Regions from separate parts of the Bacillus pretiosus genome, predicted to be linked through region 2. Evidence: riboswitches for the same ligand, from Rfam matches in the RefSeq annotation. Region 2 holds a riboswitch; each other region holds the start of a gene.
The links. Region 2 has a riboswitch for S-adenosylmethionine ahead of mtnW (2,3-diketo-5-methylthiopentyl-1-phosphate enolase). Riboswitches for the same ligand answer to the same signal wherever they lie in the genome.
Positions count from the first base shown of each region.

Region 1: another riboswitch for S-adenosylmethionine. It lies ahead of ACU8YW_RS15760 (M20 family metallopeptidase); the one in region 2 lies ahead of mtnW (2,3-diketo-5-methylthiopentyl-1-phosphate enolase).
Region 3: another riboswitch for S-adenosylmethionine. It lies ahead of ACU8YW_RS16320 (hypothetical protein); the one in region 2 lies ahead of mtnW (2,3-diketo-5-methylthiopentyl-1-phosphate enolase).
Region 4: another riboswitch for S-adenosylmethionine. It lies ahead of ACU8YW_RS01070 (ABC transporter permease); the one in region 2 lies ahead of mtnW (2,3-diketo-5-methylthiopentyl-1-phosphate enolase).

Region 1 covers NZ_CM129593.1:3,067,304-3,072,655, forward strand. Annotated here, with positions in the region: gene ACU8YW_RS15745 (alpha/beta fold hydrolase) at 1-1,034, shown strand, start outside; partial or broken gene ACU8YW_RS15750 (IS6 family transposase) at 1,360-1,497, opposite strand; partial or broken gene ACU8YW_RS15755 (Lrp/AsnC family transcriptional regulator) at 1,589-1,981, shown strand; gene ACU8YW_RS15760 (M20 family metallopeptidase) at 2,117-3,322, opposite strand; SAM riboswitch class I at 3,411-3,513, opposite strand; gene ACU8YW_RS15765 (DEAD/DEAH box helicase family protein) at 3,589-5,352, opposite strand, start outside.
Region 2 covers NZ_CM129593.1:3,897,246-3,902,597, forward strand. Annotated here, with positions in the region: gene ACU8YW_RS19845 (carbon-nitrogen family hydrolase) at 1-617, opposite strand, end outside; gene ACU8YW_RS19850 (pyridoxal phosphate-dependent aminotransferase) at 632-1,810, shown strand; SAM riboswitch class I at 1,875-1,980, shown strand; gene mtnW (2,3-diketo-5-methylthiopentyl-1-phosphate enolase) at 2,045-3,289, shown strand; gene ACU8YW_RS19860 (2-hydroxy-3-keto-5-methylthiopentenyl-1-phosphate phosphatase) at 3,286-3,945, shown strand; gene ACU8YW_RS19865 (methylthioribulose 1-phosphate dehydratase) at 3,942-4,580, shown strand; gene mtnD (acireductone dioxygenase) at 4,558-5,070, shown strand.
Region 3 covers NZ_CM129593.1:3,188,218-3,193,569, reverse strand. Annotated here, with positions in the region: gene ACU8YW_RS16340 (ABC transporter ATP-binding protein) at 1-745, shown strand, start outside; gene ACU8YW_RS16335 (ECF transporter S component) at 718-1,419, shown strand; gene ACU8YW_RS16330 (YwiC-like family protein) at 1,603-2,325, shown strand; gene ACU8YW_RS16325 (hypothetical protein) at 2,358-2,549, opposite strand; SAM riboswitch class I at 2,672-2,770, shown strand; gene ACU8YW_RS16320 (hypothetical protein) at 2,811-3,128, shown strand; gene ACU8YW_RS16315 (SWIM zinc finger family protein) at 3,382-3,771, shown strand; gene ACU8YW_RS16310 (NAD(P)H-dependent oxidoreductase) at 3,795-4,370, shown strand; gene ACU8YW_RS16305 (group-specific protein) at 4,367-4,720, shown strand; gene ACU8YW_RS16300 (short-chain fatty acid transporter) at 4,761-5,352, opposite strand, start outside.
Region 4 covers NZ_CM129593.1:183,278-188,629, forward strand. Annotated here, with positions in the region: gene ACU8YW_RS01060 (hypothetical protein) at 256-759, shown strand; gene ACU8YW_RS01065 (DUF3951 domain-containing protein) at 778-912, opposite strand; SAM riboswitch class I at 1,309-1,414, shown strand; gene ACU8YW_RS01070 (ABC transporter permease) at 1,549-2,466, shown strand; gene ACU8YW_RS01075 (ABC transporter permease) at 2,483-3,487, shown strand; gene ACU8YW_RS01080 (ABC transporter ATP-binding protein) at 3,444-4,454, shown strand; gene ACU8YW_RS01085 (ABC transporter ATP-binding protein) at 4,451-5,224, shown strand; gene ACU8YW_RS01090 (peptide ABC transporter substrate-binding protein) at 5,238-5,352, shown strand, end outside.

The DNA.
Region 1 (5,352 bases), 830 kb from region 2:
CACACGAATTACAGACAACAAAGCCGTTAGGAACTATACCGCTTCCGTTATTGAAAACTGTGCTTAGAATGGGTGCTGATAAGATGCTTGGTATTCCTAAAGAATCCATGAGTTTTCTTGTTAAGTCGGAATTCCCTGTTTACAGTAAATTAGAAATAGAACAAAGGAACGGCAGAAATTCATTCGTAGTTCCGTCCACGCTCCCTTTTATCATTAGTGATTTGGATTATCGGTTAAATCATTTAGGCCTGAATCAAAATGAGCAGAAAGATTTTAGTCAACGAAGAAGGGCTAACTTAGTTTCGCTAGAGAAAGATAGGAATGAAACACCTATTATTTTTCTTCATGGGACGTTCAGCAATGCCGATGCCCTTTTGCCCCTCTCACAATTTTTAAGCGGTTTAAATACTTGGTTCGTAGATTTACCTGGATTTGGGCGTACCCCTTATCACCATAATCCTTCTGTGATAGAAGGCTATGTAGAGAGCATTTCCACTATGATCACTGAGTTGAACAGACCCGTTATATTAGTGGGGCATTCATTTGGCGGATTGATTGCGGCTCAAGTGATGGAACGGCTGCCCTCACTGATCAAACAACTCATTTTATTGCAGCCAGTACTGCATCCTATCCAACCTAAATATAGATTTCGACGTATTACAAGTTTCGTTCTAAAATATATGGAGCCCGCCCGTTTGGAAAAAGAGCTAATTCAAACCAATAGCTTCAGAACATCGAGTCAATTATTGAGTAATTACGCTCATTCTGTGGTCCGTGATTTAAAATCCCCCCGTATACGCAAAACTAACGCTACGGTCATGTCTTGCTTAACTATATCAAAATCCATCCAGTTAAATCCCGAGACATGGGATAAGAGGAAAATTAAGATACTATGGGGAGCTTTGGACAAGGATCATCATGTCCCAAAGCAGTTTGAACACTTGGATATTACACGTATTCAGTACGGTCATCAGTTTCCTGTTGAATCTCCTGAACTAACTGCTCAATGGATTTCTCAAGCTGTAACAGTATAAAGGTTCTTTTGATAGTATTGATGGAGGTGTGATTGTCAACACAAATTCAGACTGCTTTTTTAAGGGCTCGTTTTCTGAACTCAACTGAACTTAAATAACCTAAAGTTCCATGTGCATGATGATGGTTAAACTGGTTCTGTTGCAAAGTTTGAAAAAAGCATAAACAGGTTGGTAAATGCAGAACAATGTTTAGGAAGTAGCTAGTAATTGTTGAAGTTCATTGTACGTTGAAAAGGCGGAGTCTCTTTGAAGACTTCGCCTTTGTTTATATAGGGTATGAAAGGTTTCATAAGCGTGCAGATTTACTTTTTACTTTCCAAATTCAATAGATGGGATTGCCATATTTATGACTCCATCGCATGATGGTTGTTGTTTTCACTGAAATACCACGTTCTTTCAGGATTTCAGATACATCACGATAACCGAAAGAAAAACGGCAGTAGTAGCCGACAACTACTAAAATAACATCTTACTTGAATTGTTTTCCTTTAAAATATCTCATGTCCGATTCCCCTAAATCCTGTTTTCTAGAGTGTAGCTTCATGTAGAAAAACTTGTTATATGAAAATGCGAGAATTTCCGTTTCATAAATAGGACGGATCATATCCATGACGCAACCTGCTGTAAAAGAGCGTATTAATAAACTTGAAGATCAAGGAGTTATAGCGGCTTGCCGAACAAAATTTGAGCCTTCTAAAATTAATAAAAACATTCAAGCATTCATCATGTTTAAAACGAGTCAATACTCTGATTTCATCCAATTTTGTAATGCCGCTCCCGAAGTAACTGATTTATATCGAATTAGCGGGGAGTTTAATTATATGATGAAGGTCATGAGCGATTCGATGGATTCTCTCGCTACATTTTTAGACTCCTTAATGCAATTTGGATTATCGTCTCCTTTAATTGTTTTAAAGAGTGAGTTTGAGGAGAAATTGTCGTTCTGATAAGAGGGTACTAAGATAAAGATACCGAGTGTATGTGGGAAAATTCTTATATAATATAAAAAGAACCAGCCATAGGCTGGTTCTTTTTTCATTCAATTTCCTACTAGAAAATCCAGAGATACGTCTCCTTCTCACCTACCCCTGATTTCTCTGCGCCTCTCTAAACTCCTCCTTCACCTTCTCTAACAGCCCTTCTTCCGTAATTAATCGATACGCTGTATTTGCTAGTGCTTTTGCGGATGTAATTAACGCTTTATCTCCAAGTTCTGAACGTGCTGCTTCTCTAAATTCATTCGTATGCGCAATTAAGTCATCTGGACCGATTTTAATGTACGGATGAATTGTTGGTACGACTTGACTTACGTTTCCTGCGTCTGTTGAGCCGATGCCAAATCTTTCTTTCCGATTTACGTCTTCACCTTGTAATTCTAGTTCTTCGGCTACGACGTCATTATATGTTTTTGTTACGAGTAGTTCATCGATTTCGTTTTGGAATTGATGGATTTTCACTTTTGCGCCTGTTGCTAACGCTGCTCCTTGTGCGATATTTTTTACTTTTTCTGTTACTTCTGCACATCTTTTTCGCGTTGCTGCACGGATGAAGAACCTTGCTGATGCGTAGTCAGGAATAATATTAGGTGCTTTTCCCCCCTCGGTAATAACGCCATGAATTTTCACATCTGATGGAAGTTGTTGGCGAAGTGCGTTAATACCGTTATAAAGTTGAATTATCGCATCTAATGCGTTAATCCCTTCTTCAGGTGAAGCTGCGGCGTGAGCTGTTTTTCCGTAAAAATGAAAATCAAGTGGATCGACTGCTAGTGAAGGGCTCGTTGGCGCTGTTTTTCCGCTCGGATGAATCATAAGTGCCGCATCAATATCTTTAAATAACCCCGCTTTTACATAACTCGCTTTCGCACTACCATTTGGTCCTCCTTCTTCGGCTGGAGTACCAAACACGACAACTTCTCCGCCAATTTCTTCAAGCGTTTCTGATAATGCGATCGCGGCCGCAACGCTAATTGTGCCAATTAAATTGTGACCACACGCATGACCAAGTCCTGGTAAAGCGTCATACTCAGCTAAAAATGCGATAACTGGCCCTTGTTTTCCTGAACTTTTTCGCGCGATAAATCCTGTTTCATGTCCAGCTATATTGTGCTGCAGCTGAAACCCTGCACTACCTAGTAATAAACTTAACGTTCTTGATGCGTAAAACTCTTGGTTACCAATCTCCGGATTCGCATGAATATCGTGACTTGTTTCTATGTACTTTTCCTTATTTCTTTCTATACTCTCTTCAATTGTTTTTCTTTGTGACGTTACTCCAGTCGCTCCCATTTCTCTTCCCCCTTATATTTTCACATAAAAAAGCCTCTTTCTAAAAGATAGAAAGAGGCTTCTGCATTTACAGTCAAAATGAGCTTCTTTCTTATCTTTCAAGTTACCTTGCTGGAATTGGCACAGTATTCATAAAAGAATCCGCTGCCGAGGTGTCATAGGGCCAGTCCCTCAACCTCTCGTGATAAGAATTTTCATAAGATTATATTAAATTATATTCATTCTATGTTCATTCCAATTAAAAGTCAAGGAATTCCTATCCGAATTTACCGAATATCTAAAAATCCTTTTAACACACCAATTGTTTCCGGTGCTTGTAATCTTGCACATACGTACGGAAATTCCATACTACCTTCAAACATCATTTGAGATGTGAGCGGTGCTCCTGCCCAAAAGATTTCATCATCGATTACGATAAACGGGAATGCTTTATTTTGTCTTTGTAACTTTACATTTTTTAACGGAACTGGTCCATCACTATACACTGTTATTTGCGCATTTGTACGCATTAACGCTTGCCAGACTCGCTTATCCACTTGCTTTGTACTTGGAAGTGAAATAATAATTTTTCGTTTTGCGGCTAAAATATCTTTCAATAACCCTTTCGGCTCTTCAAGATTCATTTCCATAAACCAGCGTAAACGTTTCGAAATTTTCCGCTCCCACAATTGTCTTGATGTCGTACGATCATACACATCTCCGTGACGTTCTATATGAGCTGTTAATTGTGATAACGCTTGTTTTCTCGAAAGGTTTTTACGCATATAATGACAATCTGATAATTGAATGAACTTCCCTCTTGCCCTTGTCACTGCAACGTTGACGAGGCGATGATTTTTATGGTCAAAGAATAACACGCCAGGTCGTTCTTGCGGATAACTATCAACCGTATCAAATATCATCATATCTCTTTCAGAACCTTGAAACTTATGAACCGTCGCCGCTAAAACTGGTATGTTTTGATATTTCGTTCTCTGCAACATTTCTCTAATACACGTTGATAAAAAGCGGGATTGTGCCCTGTAAGGTGTAACAACACCGATCGATTGAACACCATCTAACAGTCCGATTAACATCATTTGCATCGCTACTAAACCAGACATAATGTTAAATCGAGAACCAGAAGCAGCGTCCTTTAACGAAAAGGCTCCCATTAAGCTCGTATCAAATAAAACACTTGCCTCATTTGCGAACGGTTGCAATCGCGCAAGTTCTTTACGCTCTGAAACAGACGGATGGTCGTATACTCTATTTTTATAAATAAATGAGTTTGTAAACTTCGATATATCCGCATGCATACGCCTTTGTTCCTGCAACATAAATAGGTTCGGATGTGCTTCTGATTTATTGACAGAATCAACAATCCCAGCATGGTAAAACATATCTTCCCCAAGCCATTTTCGAACGAGTTCATGGTTCGCCATCGCAATTGGAGGTAACTGTAAAAAGTCCCCACAAACGACGATACGTTTTCCAAGTGAAGCTGCTAATGCAATTTGCGGAACATATGCCATACTCACTTCATCTACGACAACTAAATCAAATGTACGCTCATAAATAAGTGAATCAATGGCACATTTCGATAAAGTTGCGCCGATTACTTTTGCATTTTCAATATATTCTTTTTCTACTTCTTTAATTTTCGCTTTTTGCTTTCGAAGATCACTTTCAATCTCTTGTATACGCTTCTTATCAGCAGAAGTCGCTTTATATGATAAAATCTTTTCACGAAGATCTTGTCGTGTTTCTTCTAAATAGAGTCTTTCCTCTCCCCATGATCCGTTCGTCGTTTCAACTAACTTCGACGTAAGTAATGTTTCATGATTTCTTATATGTTCATGTTGACTATAACCGTAACGAACAATTTCACCAGGTTTCCATTTCTTTTTCTTCTCAATTTGCTTCGTTACTTCACTCATTAATACGTCTACTGCCGCATTACTATGAGCTAATACAAGTACCGATTTTCCTTTTTGATAATGCGCCGAAATAATACGTGATAAATTGTAAGACTTCCCTGTTCCAGGGGG
Region 2 (5,352 bases):
CAATGCGCTAAACGAACCAATGGCCATTCTGCTACAACAAATAAAACTTTTGCACCTTTCGCAGTATGAACGCGCATCCACTCTGGAAAACGAATATCATAACAAATTGTGCCGGCGCACTCTACATCATCTAACTTAAATTCACCTGTACTATTTCCAGCGATTAAATATTTATGTTCATCCATAAGCTGAAATAAATGCACTTTACTATATTCATTGACCAGTTCTCCTTCCTTGTTTACCACATACATTGTATTTGTAACACCTTGCTCTGTTTGCTTCGCTATAGACCCACCGACAATATGTACACCATATTGCTTCGACCATTCTTTCAGCTTTTCTTTCGTTTGCAATCCATCCCTATCTGCAATTTCAGTAAGCCTCGTTAAATCATATCCCGTTGTCCATAGTTCTGGTAAGACAATCACATCTGGTCTTTCCTTCATCGCTTCGCTTATTTTATTTTTAGCATTCTCAATATTTTTTTCTACATCTCCAAAGACAATATCCATTTGAATACATGCGACTTTCATTTTGTCAGCCCCATTCTTAATTTTTTCTTTACAAAATACTGGAAAGATTATATCATTTGTCACTAGAATTGTAACAACTTTCAAAAGAGGTGGAAAGTATGAAATTATTTCAACCTTCTGAGATAGTAACATCATTGCCTACACAATTTTTTGCTTCACTTGTTGCAAAAGTTAACAAAGTCGTTGCAGATGGTCACGATGTTATTAATCTAGGTCAAGGTAATCCAGATCAACCAACACCGCAGCATATCGTAAAAGCTTTACAAGATGCTGCTGAAAAGACCATTCATCATAAATACCCACCATTTCGCGGACACGAAAGTTTAAAAGAAGCCGTGGCAACATTCTATCAACGCGAATATGATGTAGTAGTAAATCCAAAAACAGAAGTTGCTATTTTGTTTGGTGGAAAAGCTGGATTAGTAGAATTACCACTTTGTTTTACAAACCCTGGTGATACTATTCTCGTTCCAGATCCAGGCTATCCAGATTATTTATCAGGAGTTGCTTTAGCAAAAGCACAATTTGAAACAATGCCGCTTATTACAGAAAATAATTTTTTACCAGATTATACAAAAATTGATGCCACTACCGCTAAGCGTGCAAAGTTAATGTTTTTAAACTATCCAAATAATCCTACCGGTGCTACTGCATCAAAAGGTTTCTTTGATGAAACCATTCATTTTGCTAATGAACATAATATATTAGTCGTTCATGATTTTGCTTACGGTGCTATTGGATTCGATGGTCAAAAACCTGTTAGTTTCTTGCAAGCAGACGGTGCTAAAAATACAGGTATTGAAATTTACACTCTATCGAAAACTTTCAATATGGCTGGATGGCGCATCGCTTTTGCTGTGGGGAATGAAAGTGTGATTGAGACAATTAACTTATTACAAGATCATATGTATGTTAGTATTTTTGGTGCAGTTCAAGATGCTGCCCGCGAAGCACTATTAAGTTCACAGTCTTGCGTAATAGACCTTGTAAATAGTTACGAATCTCGAAGAAACGCTCTTGTTTCAGCTTGTCACTCAATTGGTTGGAATGTAGACATTCCAACAGGCTCATTCTTTGCATGGCTTCCTGTTCCGAAAGGATATACATCTGAGCAATTTTCTAATATTTTACTAGAAAAAGCACACGTTGCAGTTGCTCCTGGTGTTGGATTTGGTGAACATGGCGAAGGGTATGTCCGTGTTGGTCTCTTGCATACAGAAGATAGATTAAGAGAAGCCATTAATCGAATTGATAAATTAAATTTTTTCAAAAAGTAATTGACAACATGAAAAATATCTGACAAAATTCAGTTATCTTAAAAATTTAAACATTTCTAAATACTTCTTATCAAGAGCAGGTGGAGGGACGAGCCCGACGAAACCCGGCAACCGATCTACAATTGTAGACACGGTGCTAATTCTCGCAGCATTATGCTGACAGATAAGGAGCTGGTTGTAAAAAAACCTCTCCTTAGCTGAGAGGTTTTTTTATTTAACTAGGAGGTTTTAACAATGAGCGGAATTATAGCAACGTATTTAATCCATGATGATTCACATAACTTAGAAAAAAAAGCCGAGCAAATTGCACTCGGTTTAACAATTGGCTCTTGGACTCATTTGCCACACTTATTGCAAGAACAATTAAAACAGCATAAAGGCAACGTCATTCATGTTGAGGAACTAGCTGAACAAGAACATACCAATTCTTATTTACGTAAAAAAGTTAAACGCGGGATTATTAAAATCGAATATCCGTTATTAAACTTCAGTCCGGACTTACCAGCAATTTTAACAACTACATTCGGAAAGCTATCACTTGATGGTGAAGTGAAATTAATCGACTTAACATTTTCAGACGAGTTAAAACAATATTTCCCTGGTCCAAAATTCGGGATAGATGGTATTCGAAATCTTTTACAAGTGCATGAGCGTCCCCTTTTAATGAGTATTTTTAAAGGAATGATTGGACGAAATATTGGGTATTTAAAAACGCAATTACGCGATCAAGCAATTGGTGGTGTAGATATAGTAAAAGATGATGAAATATTATTTGAGAATACATTAACACCACTTACGAAACGCATTGTATCTGGAAAAGAAGTTTTACAATCCGTATATGAAACATACGGACATAAAACGTTATATGCCGTAAATTTAACAGGACGAACTTTTGATTTAAAAGAAAATGCGAAACGCGCAGTGCAAGCTGGGGCAGATATTCTATTATTTAATGTATTTGCTTACGGACTAGATGTACTACAATCACTTGCAGAAGATGATGAAATCCCAGTTCCTATTATGGCACACCCTGCTGTAAGTGGTGCTTATTCATCATCCAAGTTATATGGAGTTTCCTCTCCATTATTACTAGGAAAGCTACTACGTTATGCTGGGGCTGACTTTTCATTATTCCCATCTCCATACGGAAGTGTTGCACTAGAAAAAGAGGAGGCTCTTGCCATCTCAAAACATTTAACTGAAGACGATGCATTTTTCAAGAAGAGTTTTTCTGTTCCGTCTGCTGGTATTCACCCTGGTTTCGTTCCCTTTATTCTACGAGATTTCGGTAAAGATGTTGTTATTAATGCTGGCGGCGGGATACATGGACATCCAAGTGGGGCGCAAGGGGGCGGTAAAGCTTTCCGTACTGCAATTAATGCTACTTTGCAAAATACACCACTCCATGAAGTAGATGACATAAATTTGCATAGTGCACTACAAATATGGGGAAATCCCTCTCATGGGGTGAAATTATGAGTATTCAAATATTTTGTGATTTCGATGGCACGATTACAAATAATGATAACATTATGTCCATTATGGAAAAATTCGCACCACCAGAAGCCGAAGAAGTAAAGAATAGAATTTTATCACAAGAGCTGTCTATTCAAGAAGGTGTTTCTCAATTATTTCAATTAATACCTACTAGTCTACACGATGATATGATTCAATTTTTAATAAAAACTGCTGAAATCCGTAGTGGTTTTCATGAATTTATACAATTTGTAAATGAAAATAACATTTCTTTTTACGTTATATCAGGTGGAATGGATTTCTTCGTCTATCCACTCTTACAAGGAATCATTCCAAAAGAGCAAATTTACTGTAATGAAACAGACTTTTCAAGTGAATTCATTACAGTTAAGTGGCCTCATCCTTGTGATCATCATTGTCAAAATCATTGCGGATTATGCAAATCATCTTTAATCCGTAAGTTAAGTGATACGAATGACTTCCATATTGTGATTGGTGATTCAATTACTGATTTACAAGCTGCGAAACAAGCAGATAAAGTATTCGCTCGCGACTTCCTTATTACAAAGTGTGAAGAGAATTATATTGCTTATACACCGTTTGAAACATTTCACGATGTTCAAACCCAATTAAAACATTTGTTGGAGGTGAAATCATGAAACAACTTTTTCGTCAATGGTATGACTTAAGCGAGATAAAAAAAGAATTAACAACACGAAATTGGTTTCCAGCAACGAGTGGTAATATTTCTATAAAGGTTAGTCATGAGCCACTTACTTTTCTTATTACAGCAAGTGGTAAAGATAAAACAAAAACTACTCCAGATGATTTTCTATTAGTAGATCATCTAGGGGTTCCCGTATTAGAGACTGAATTACGCCCTTCAGCAGAAACAATATTGCATACACATATTTATAACAATACGAATGCTGGGTGCGTACTTCATGTTCATACAACTGATAATAATGTCATCACAAATTTATATAGTGATGCAGTCACCCTTCAAAATCAAGAAATTATTAAAGCTCTCGATATTTGGGAAGAAGGTGCAACAATTCACATTCCTATTATCGAAAACCATGCCCATATCCCAACGCTTGGAGAAAACTTCCGAAAGCACATACAAGGAGATTCGGGAGCAGTATTAATTCGTAACCACGGTATTACCGTATGGGGCCGAGATAGCTTTGATGCAAAGAAAAGATTAGAAGCTTATGAGTTTTTATTCCAATTTCATATAAAACTATTATCAATTCAAGGAGGCGTTTCTAATGGTGCAAATTCGTATTCATGAAGTAAATACTCGCATAGAAAATGAAGTAGAAGTATCTAAATTTCTACAAGAGGAAGGCGTTTTATATGAGAAATGGAACATCTCTAAACTTCCTACTTATTTAAATGAAAATTATTCGTTAACAGATGAAAACAAGGCTGAAATATTAGCTGTGTTTTCAAAAGAAATCGCTGATGTTTCAGCGCGCCGAGGTTATAAAGCACATGATGTAATTTCACTTTCAAATAGCACACCTAACCTTGACGAATTATTAATTAATTTCCAAAAAGAACACCATCATACCGATGATGAAGTTCGCTTTATTGTTAGTGGACATGGCATCTTTGCCATTGAAGGAAAAGATGGCAAATTCTTTGACGTTGAACTTGAGCCAGGCGATCTCATATCTGTTCCAGAAAATGCAAGACACTATTTTACCTTGCAAGATGATCGTCAAGTTGTAGCTATTCGTATTTTTGTTACAACTGAAGGCTGGGTTCCAATTTATTAAGGTAGTTAGTTGAATAAAAGGACTTGGATCCCCTTTTCCAACCTTTTATTCACTCTACATATATACATCCTCCTATGGAACAGGCTTATTTCAAAAAATGAAATAAGCCTGATTTTTTATGTACCTAACTATACGATTCCTTTCGTTCAAAAAAAACAACCTCCCCCTTCTATTTTTTAAGTGTATTTCTGAACACTTTTTGAACATTTATTGAACTTTTTTTGAATTTTTTCTGAAAATTCTGTTTTACGTATGGTATACTACTATTAAATAAAAAGGAAA
Region 3 (5,352 bases), 710 kb from region 2:
AAATAGTCCACTTATTTTACGAGACTTAACCGTATCGATTGAAAAAGGAAAATGGGTAGCTCTCGTTGGAAAAAATGGTACAGGTAAGTCTACACTGTTAACGATTTTAGCTGGATTACAAAAAGCGAGAAGAGGGAAAGTAAAGTGGAATGGGAAAGTGATACATAAAATTGATTCGAAAGAACGATTTAAAAGGATCGGGTATGTATCGCAGCATCCGTATTATCATTTTACATTTGATACAGTGTGGGAAGAAGTGTATGAACGTGCACGAGAGTTATACGGAAAACAAGGAAAAGAAATAGCAGAAGATATGTTGAAGAAGTTTTGGTTGTATTCGCTTAAAGAACGCCATCCGCATGATTGTAGCGGGGGAGAGCAACAACTACTTGCGTTATGTACAACGTTATTATCAAAGCCGACTTTATTGTTACTTGATGAACCGACAAAGGGATTAGATCCGTGGAAAAAAGAAAGAGTAGGAGAGCTATTTAGAAAGCTGCAAAAAGAAGGTACAACAATTGTAATGGCAACGCATGATATTGAGTTTGCAGCGAAATACGTTGATCAATGTATGATGTTATTTGACGGAGCAGTCATTATGAATGACACACCGAAAGAATTTTTTAGTGGCAACTTCTTTTATACAACCTCTATTAATCGATTTATTCGAAAAGAGTTACCATATGCATTAACGTGGGAGGATGTGTACGAAGCGTGTCCAAACGATATGTTGCATTCATAATATGTATTTTTGCAGTAATAATAGGCACACTACTCTTTACTACACTTATCATGGATGGTTATTACATGTTAAGTAGTTTGTTTTTATTAGTTGTTATTATGTTACCGTTTTATATCCGTTTTGAAAGAAAGGCTTTTGTTTCACGTGAAATTGTGCTCGTTGCTGTGTTAGCGGCAATTGCAGCAGTTAGCCGTGTACCATTTTCTATTTTACCAAGTGTACAACCGACTTCATTTGTCATTATCGTTTCTGCAATTGTGTTTGGGAGTGAAACTGGTTTTATGATCGGTGCAACAGCGGCTATCGTATCTAACATCTTTTTAGGACAAGGTCCGTGGACGCCGTGGCAAATGTTTTCTTGGGGCATGATTGGTTTTATAGCTGGATTATTACGTAATACATTTTTAATGAAAAAGCTGTGGGGAAGGCTTCTATACGGATTGTTTGTTGGATTTTTATTTGGCTGGATTATGAACTTATGGGGGCTTCTCGGTTTCATACGTGAGGCAACGTGGGAAGCAGTCGTTTCGTATTATATTGCAAGTTTTTATTTCGATTTGAGTCATGCAATTTCGAATGTTATTTTCTTACTACTATTTAGTACGTCTTGGATTATGATTCTTACGAGATTTAAAAAGAAATACGGCATATTAGATAAGCATAACATGGCATAGAAAAGCATACTCATATAAGGTAGGGTCGCGACTTACATATTCGTTTGCCTCTTTCATGCTTCTTACACATTGTAAGGAGCATTTTTTAATGTCAAGAAATAGTCCAATATATATACGTTACTATATAAAATTATTTGTATAATAGTAGGTGAGAACTGCTTTCAAAAGGGAGGTGTATAGTTAATGAAGTTAGTTATTCCGAAGCAACACGGTGCATGGGCCATGCTCGTTATACCATTTCTATTAAGTGTCATGCTTGGGAAACCTACTATGTATCATATTCCATTGTTTTTAGCTTGGTTCTTTATCTATTTAGCTACGTATCCATTTCTTACGTACATAAAGCAAAAACGAAAAAAAGAGTTTTTACATGCTGCAATTGTATATTTTATCATCGCTTTCGTATTTGGGATGATCTCTCTATTATATGAATGGCGCATTCTTTTATTCATAGCAGTAATGATTCCGTTATTTATAGTAAATATGTATTACGCTCGTCAAAAGAATGAAAGAGCGTTACTAAATGACATTAGTGCGATTATTGTTTTCTGTATTGGTGGTTTAGTTAGTTATTATTTTTCAATGAAACTTATAGATAAAACAGCATTATTTATTGCGCTTATTTCATTTTTATATTTTTTAGGAAGTACATTTTATGTAAAAACGATGATTCGCGAGAAAAATAACCCGAAGTATCGTCTTATATCATGGGGGTATCATATTGTATTAACAGTCATTGTCTTTGCTATCAATCCGTGGTGTTCTCTTATTTTTATACCGAGTGTCATTCGAGCAATTATGTTATATGGCAAAAAAATTTCTATTATAAAAGTAGGGGTTTTAGAAATTGCTAATTCTGTATATTTTTTAATTATAACGGTAATAATTATGAAGTATGCCATTTGAAAAAACTTCCCACCTTATGATGGGAAGTTTTTTCAATCTTGTTCTAAAATATGAACCGTGTAATCACAGCGTTGAATAGCTTGTTCGATCGCATAAAGTGATTGTTCAATACGAGCGCGATTAAAATCTTTTTCAACAGTCTGTAGCGCTTCTTCTAAACAATGTTTTGCTTCTTGTAATGATTGAAAAGAATTTTGGACATATCCGCGAGCATTTTCGTGCATTTCATAATCCTCCTTGCATATTCATATATGTATAGTATGAACAGTAAGGAACAAAATATAATTTGTTATATTTGTTTGACAATTAGAATGAAATTACGTATAGTAAGAATTAAGTGAATATTTTCTTATCCAGAGAGGTGGAGGGACTGGCCCGATGAAACCCAGCAACCGCGATGCAGGTGCTAATTCCAGCAGAACATATTTGTTCTGGGAGATAAGACGAAGATATATACGTAACTTCTTCTTATCGGAGAGGTTTTTTTGTTGCAAAAAAACCGATTACGAAAATTTATATTAAGAAGAAAGGGGTTGCGAAGTACTGTGACACTCGAAAAATACGTAAAACTGCGTAGTACAGTTTATGAATATATGATAGAGCAAGATAAGCCAATATCATTGTTAGATATTCAAGAACATATCGTTTCGCATCATGAAGGAAAATTCACGAAAAAGATGTTACATCAATTTTATTTATCAAGACTATTAGATGAACTGAAACTGGATGGGAAAATTACATTAGCTGATGAATATCTCTATACTGAAAAAGGGGTATTTTATAAGGCGGGAAAAGGGAGCTAAGCTCTCTTTTTTTTGGAGTATGTAGCGTAAAAGACTGCTTAAGCAGCCTGATACAAGGGAATGGTGTTGAGTGTGTAGTGTCAAAGATTGAATGTGCCTGAAAGAGGCACTTCATATCGGCTGCAAATGAAAAGAGACACCTCCGCCGAATAGGTGTCAGTCGTTTTGTCATATAGACTTGCTATTTGACAGTTATTAGAATAACATGCAGGGTTTTGGAAGTCAAAAGGGAATTAAAGGAAGAGGTGTTGTTATGTACGCTTACTTACTAAATGATATAACGAAATGGATTCCTAAGTACATTATGGATAAAGGTTATGAATATTATGAAGAAGGACATGTAGAAGATGTTGAAATACAAGAAAAGAAAATATTTGCTTTTGTTACTGGAAATGCAGGAAACTATGAAGTAATGATTGATCTTGAAAATTTTACAGAAAGTAGCTGCGAGTGTCCATATGAGAATTATTGTAAGCATATGGCGGCAGTTGTTTATGATATTCAAAGTGCTGGTGAGAGTACGGTGAAAGAGAAACTGAAAGATTTAGAAAAGGAAGAGTTACTTACATTATTAAATCGTTTATTACAAAGTTCGAAAAACGTGCAAATTGTAGAGAAGATGTTAAAGAAGGGGAAACTTTAACTTATAGAGGGAGTTGTTATGTAGTGAATGTACTAATTGTATACGCTCATCCTAGTCCTTCCAGTTTTAATGCGGGGATATTAAAGCATGTGCAAAAAGGATTACAAGAAACAAATCATTCGGTTACGGTACTTGATTTATATAAGGAACAATTTGATCCCGTCCTTGTATTTAATGAGGAGAAGAAAAGACGTGATTTAGTAAATGAAGAAGAGACAGCTCGGTACAGAACGTTAGTGGAAGAAGCGGATACTCTTCTCTTCATTTATCCAATATGGTGGTGGGGGATGCCAGCTATTTTAAAAGGGTTTATTGATCGCATTTTCGTAGCTGGTTTTGCTTATAAATATGAAGGTGCCCTGCCGAAAGGCTTATTGAAAGGTAAGAAGGCATGGGTAATTAATACGTTAGACTCACCGTTATGGTACGTCGCACTACTATATCGATCAGCAGATTGGATTATGATGAAGAGAGGTGTTTTACGTTTTTGCGGCATTCGCGATGTAAAACGATCTTTTTTTCAATCTGTGAAAACGAGTAAACGAGAGAAGCGGGAAAAGTGGTTATTACAAATAGAAGAAAAGGCTCGTACGTTATGAATGAAATGGAACGTATTATAAATTGTTGTCAGTATGATAACGAACTTTTTCGTACATATATTAATTGCTTAATCCAATTGAAGAAATGTAGTGAAACGTTTCAACAAATACAGATTCAATTAAGAAATGATTATTTAATAAGAGGAATTTGTGAAAGAGAAGTGGATGAGGTAGTAAGAGGAAGTAAAGAGTATGAAACGTATTTTCTTCCTAAAGCGTTACAGTGGAATTTCTTGAGGGAAAATCCACATCTGATTGAAAAAGTATGTGAAGATTTTTTTGCATTTGAGGCATTACAGCTTACGGATATAGAGTGGAAGATCGTGATAAATTGCGTGGGAAATAAGTGATTTATTATATAAAAAAGCTAGTATAAAACTAGCTTTTCGTTTAAATAAATAAGAAACATAGACTAATGATAAATCCTGCATATAGTAAGTTAACAACGCAAAATCCCATAATATCACGAGCACCTAAACCAGCTATCGCTAATGCCGGTAATGCCCAGAATGGTTGAATCAAATTCGTCCAAGCATCGCCCCACGCAATTGCCATTGCTGTTTTTGCGGCAGGTACACCAAGTTCAGCGCCAGCTGGAATCATAATTGGTGCTTGCACAGCCCATTGCCCCCCACCAGATGGAACGAAAATATTAACGATTCCAGCACTTAAAAAAGTAAAGAGCGGGAAAGTCGTTTCGTTTGAAATGCTAATAAAGTAATTCGAAATAGCCCCTCCAAGTGAAAGTCCTTCACTATTCGCTCCAATCATCATCCCCATAATTCCTGCGTAAAACGGAAATTGAAGTAAAATGCCAGAAGCACTTTTCGTAGAGTCTGAAAAAGCGCGAATATATTGAATCGGAGTACGGTGGAAAATAAGTCCAGCAATTAATAACATAAAAATAACGATGTCTAGCGTAAGGTTAAAGCCTTTCGTATAAAAATAATTGAAAATATAAATGAGACCTAACAATCCAACG
Region 4 (5,352 bases), 1.5 Mb from region 2:
CTTACATATGTTTGCGTTATGCATATGTAAGTCTAGCATGGTTTGTTCTTTATGTGTGCTTACAGTTTTGTAAGGTGATGTAGTAAAGCAGTGCAAAAGTTATTTGCATAAAGTGACGATACTGTGACAAAAATGTAGGCATGTATATTAAGGTAGCGTCTTAAGTGTAAAAAGTAGGATGTTCTCGGTATAATAACAAGTGGAGATAAAAGAAACTATAATGAGTAGTAGCTGTAGATAAAAGGAGAAGAAGAGATGAAGAAGGTTTTGGGTATTGCTGTAATGGGAAGTATGATCCTTCTAGCAGGATGTAATGGAAATAAAGATACGAAAGAACCGAAAGAAAAGGTAGAGCAATCTACTGAGCAAACAGAAGAGATGAAAGAATACCGTGCAGTACATGAAAAATACGATATGAAAATGAATAAAGAAATTAATAAAGCACTACAGTTATTTGAAGTGGCAAAAGAAAAGGGCGGTAAGGAAATAACGAATGCTACATATAAAGAAGATGTGCAAAAGGTAACGACTAGCATGTTAGAAGATATTGATAATATACGTAAAGAAATTCGTGTTCCAAAGTCGAAAGAGCAAGAACATGAGGTATACGCTGGTTTCTTGAATGAATCGGAACAAGCAATGAAAAAATTACAGAAGTTAGCTAAAGAAGAAGACTCATCATTGATTCGTGATATAGAAATTAACTTTGCAACAGCATCAACATACTATAAACGTTTTCAAGCAGAAACGAAAAAATAACCTTGCGTACGCGCAAGGTTATTTTTTCTTCTTACCATCTCCGTCTTCATCCTCGGATACTAATACATTTTGTTTTTCGTGAAATTCAGAGATTGTTTGTCTGGTAATATTATCGAATGGAGTATAAAAAGAAGTGATACGTTTCTTTTTAATAAAGAGTTTATCCCGCTATTTGCCGGGCAGTAAGACCCCCACCTCAAAATTCAGTGAAAGCAAAGAAGTTAGGTAGGGGATCCACTGCCCCTAAAAGCCCGATTGGTTCAACTAATAATCAGTGGGGGATGCCCCCACTGATTAAAGTTTCACTTTATAGACCCCGATGATGACAAGTATAACGATTGTTAATGGTAATCCTATAGTAGCAAGAAGCAAGGGATCCATCTTATAACTTCTTTAATATTATTTCTTTTTATTATAAGAGAAAACTGTAATTTCGATAAAAGGATTGAAAACTGATTTTTCTAAATATATCCAATTTGATTGACTTTTCATTTTTTCAGAATTATAATTCAAAATATACAATTTGAACCAAATAATAATATAGCAATTTACTTATCCAGAGAGGTAGAGGGACTGGCCCTATGACACCTCAGCAGCGGGTTCTGTAACAGGAACACCGTGCTAATTCCAGCAAGCAAGTCTTGAAAGATAAGTGATGGGCCTTCGTTTATTAAGCCTTGATCTTATTTCTTAAGATCAAGGCTTTTTGTGTTTTAAGAAGCGGAAAAGTAATAGGAACAAATATGTCAATAAAACAAAGTAAATACATTTGTTTAGGGGGTTATTGAAGTGTATGTTATTAAAAAACTATCGGTTATGGTGTTCACGCTATGGGTCATTACAACAGTAACATTTTTGATTATGCATATCATTCCAGGGGATCCATTTTCATCAGATGCGAAAATCTTTCCTGAAGAAGTGATACAAAACATGAGAGCGAAGTATCACCTTGATGAACCGTTATGGAATCAATATGTTGCTTATTTAGATGGCGTAGTTCATTTTGATTTTGGTGAATCTGTTCAATCCACAGGTCAAGGTGTATCAGAAATTATAACGACAGGATTTGGTCCATCAGCGATTATTGGTTTACAAGCACTTGTTATTTCATTATTAGTCGGAATTGCAGCAGGTACATTTGCAGCTCTATATCATGGGAAAGTAATTGATTATAGTGTGAGCTTACTTGCGATTCTCGGTATTTCTATTCCAAGTTTTATTTTAGCACCACTATTTATACAAGTATTTGCTATACAATTTGAACTTTTACCAGTAGCGTCTTGGGGCACATTCGAACATACGGTATTGCCATCCTTCGCATTAGCGTTAGGACCAATCGCGGTTATTACAAGATTTGTTCGCTCTAATATGATTGAAGTTTTGCAGAGTGATTATATTAAGCTAGCGAGAGCGAAAGGCATACCAATTAAGAAAATCATTATAAGACATGCTCTTCGAAATGCGATTGTTCCGGTACTTACATTTGTTGGACCGTTAATGGCTGGACTTTTAACAGGAACTTTCGTTATTGAAAAAATATTTTCCATTCCTGGTCTAGGAAAATATTTTGTAGATAGCATTTTTAACCGGGATTATCCGGTCATTATGGGAACAACGATTTTCTATAGTGCATTATTAATTTCTTGTATTTTCATTACAGATATTATTCACCGTATTGTGGATCCGCGTATTCGTTCTATTACGTAAGGAGGGGGGCATTTAAATGGGAGCTTATGAAATCAATAAACAGTTATTAACGAATGAGGAGAAAAAAGAATTAACGATAAATAAAGATCAGCAAACGATTAGTCGAAAGAAGGAAGTGTTTCGCAAGTTTATATCAAACCCTATAGCAGTTTTAGGGGCAGTGACGTTATTACTAATTATTATTTTCTCACTGGTTGGCGAAAGTTTAACGGCATTTACTGCGAGTGAACAAGTAAAAGAAGCAACAAACCTCCCACCTAGTAGTGAGCATTGGTTCGGAACAGATGATTTAGGAAGGGACATATGGGCGCGCACCTGGGCTGGAGGGAAAATTTCACTAACAGTTGGATTAGTGGCAGCGGCTCTTGATATAGGAATAGGTGTACTAATCGGGGGCTTTAGTGGATATGTGAGAGGACGTAGTCGCCTTGGAACGTTAATTGATGAGTGGATTGTACGAGGGATTGAAGTGTTATACGGTATCCCATATTTATTAATTGTTATTTTATTATTAATCGTTATGAAACCAGGGCTTTTTACAATTATTATTGCCCTTGCATTAACAGGATGGATTGGCATGGCACGTCTCGTTAGGGCACAAGTATTATCTTTAAAGCAAAGAGAATTTGTTATTGCAGCAGAGCGATTAGGTACATCGCATATGAAGATTATATACGGACACATCATTCCGAATTTAACAGGCATTATTATCGTAAATTTATCATTTACAATTCCAGCAGCTATTTTCTCAGAATCATTTTTAAGCTTTATCGGACTCGGAGTGCAATCACCAGCAGCGAGCTGGGGAACGATGACGAACGATGCACTCGGGACATTACTAAGCGGAGAATGGTGGCAATTATTCTTCCCAGCAATCATGATTGCACTCATTATGTTTGCATTTAATGCAATTGGTGATGGTTTGCAAGATGCAATTGATCCGAAGATTGTAAAACGGAATCGAAAGGAGAAAAAACATGGGACAGCTCTTATCTTTAGAAAACGTAACATTGGTCGTTGAAAAAGAGAGTAGTAAGCAAGCAATTGTGAAGCATGTTTCCTTTTCTATTAATGAAGGTGAAATCGTTGCACTTGTAGGAGAAAGTGGTTCAGGAAAAAGTGTTACAGCACAATCTATTGTCGGATTAAATCAAGAATCTATTCACATTGATGACGGAAGCATCTCTTTCCAATCTCAAAGGTTGACGAATTTACAAGAATCAGAATGGAATCAAATTCGAGGGAAAGATATTTCATTTATCTTTCAAGACCCTCTGTCCTCTTTAAATCCGACGATGAAAGTAGGAAGGCAAATTACAGAAGTGATTTTGCAACATGAGAAAAAATCGAAAAGAGAAGCAAAAGAAATTGCGATTAACTTATTAAATGATTTAGGGATACATGAAGCAGAGAAACGTTTTGAACAGTACCCACATCAATTAAGCGGAGGCATGAGGCAACGTATTTGTTTAGCAATTGCGTTTGCGTGTCACCCAAAGCTCGTTATTGCAGATGAGCCTACAACTGCATTAGATGTAACGATTCAAAAGCAAATTATGGGGTTATTAAAAGAGCGCAAAGAAAAACAAAATACGAGTATTTTATTAATTACACATGATTTGGCGCTTGTACGTGAAGTAGCTGACCGAGTAGTTGTGATGTACGGGGGACGTGTTGTTGAAAAAGGGACGATAAAAGAAGTGATAGGTTCACCTAAGCACCCATATACGAAAAGTTTATTGCAAGCTATTCCGAATATGGATGATTCCGAAAAGGTACTTAGGGCCATTGAGGGAACAACACCATCAATTGAAACGTTAAATAGCTTTGGGTGCCCATTTGTAAATAGATGCCCAGTAGCAATACAAGAATGTGTTCATCGTTTCCCTGATAGAACAGCATATTCTGGGGAACACAGTTCACATTGTTGGCAACATGTTCTAGAGCATGACCAAGCGAAATCAAAAGAGAAGGTGAATGCCTCATGACGACAGATTTAATTACTGTAAAGCAAGTAACGAAAACGTATGGAAGTAAAAAGAAAGAAATCATAGCGCTAAAAGATATATCACTTTCTATCCCGAAAGGAACAACGCTTGGCATTATTGGAGAAAGTGGTTCAGGAAAGACAACACTTGGTAAGCTCATAGCTGGGATCGAGAGCCCAACGTCTGGTCAAATTGATTATAACGGTCAAGTTGTTCACAAGTTGAAATCAGCTCATAAGCGAGATTTCTTGCAGAAAGTACAATTCATTTTTCAAGATTCAACAGCTGCATTAAATCCGCGCTGGAAAGTACGCGATAGCGTAACAGAAGGATATATTTCATTCGGTTTAGGTGATAAAGGATTGAAAGATGAGGTAGCAGGTGATGCGCTAGAACGTGTTGGATTAGATAGACGATATACTGATCGATACCCACACGAATTTAGCGGAGGACAACGTCAACGGATCGCTATTGCAAGGGCGTTATTATGTGAGCCAGAAGTATTAATCCTGGATGAACCAATTTCAGCGTTAGATGTTTCACTTCAAATCCAAATTGTGCACTTGTTGCAAAAGATTCAAAAGGAACAAGGCTATACATATTTATTTATCGCGCATGATTTACCGATGGTTCACTACTTATGTGAAAAAGTGGCTGTCTTATATAAAGGAGAACTTGTTGAATTTGGAAATACGGACGAAGTATTCCGTAATCCACAACATTCTTATACAAAAACATTATTAGCATCAACACCAAAAATTTCGGGTTAAAGGAGAATGTAGGATGAAGAAGTTTTTACTGTTTGTCATTATGACTGTTTTAGCGATTACTTCTGTCGCTTGTGGTAAGAAAGAGACGCAACAAGCAAGTGCTGGTAAGGGAGAAGGAGATCGATTAG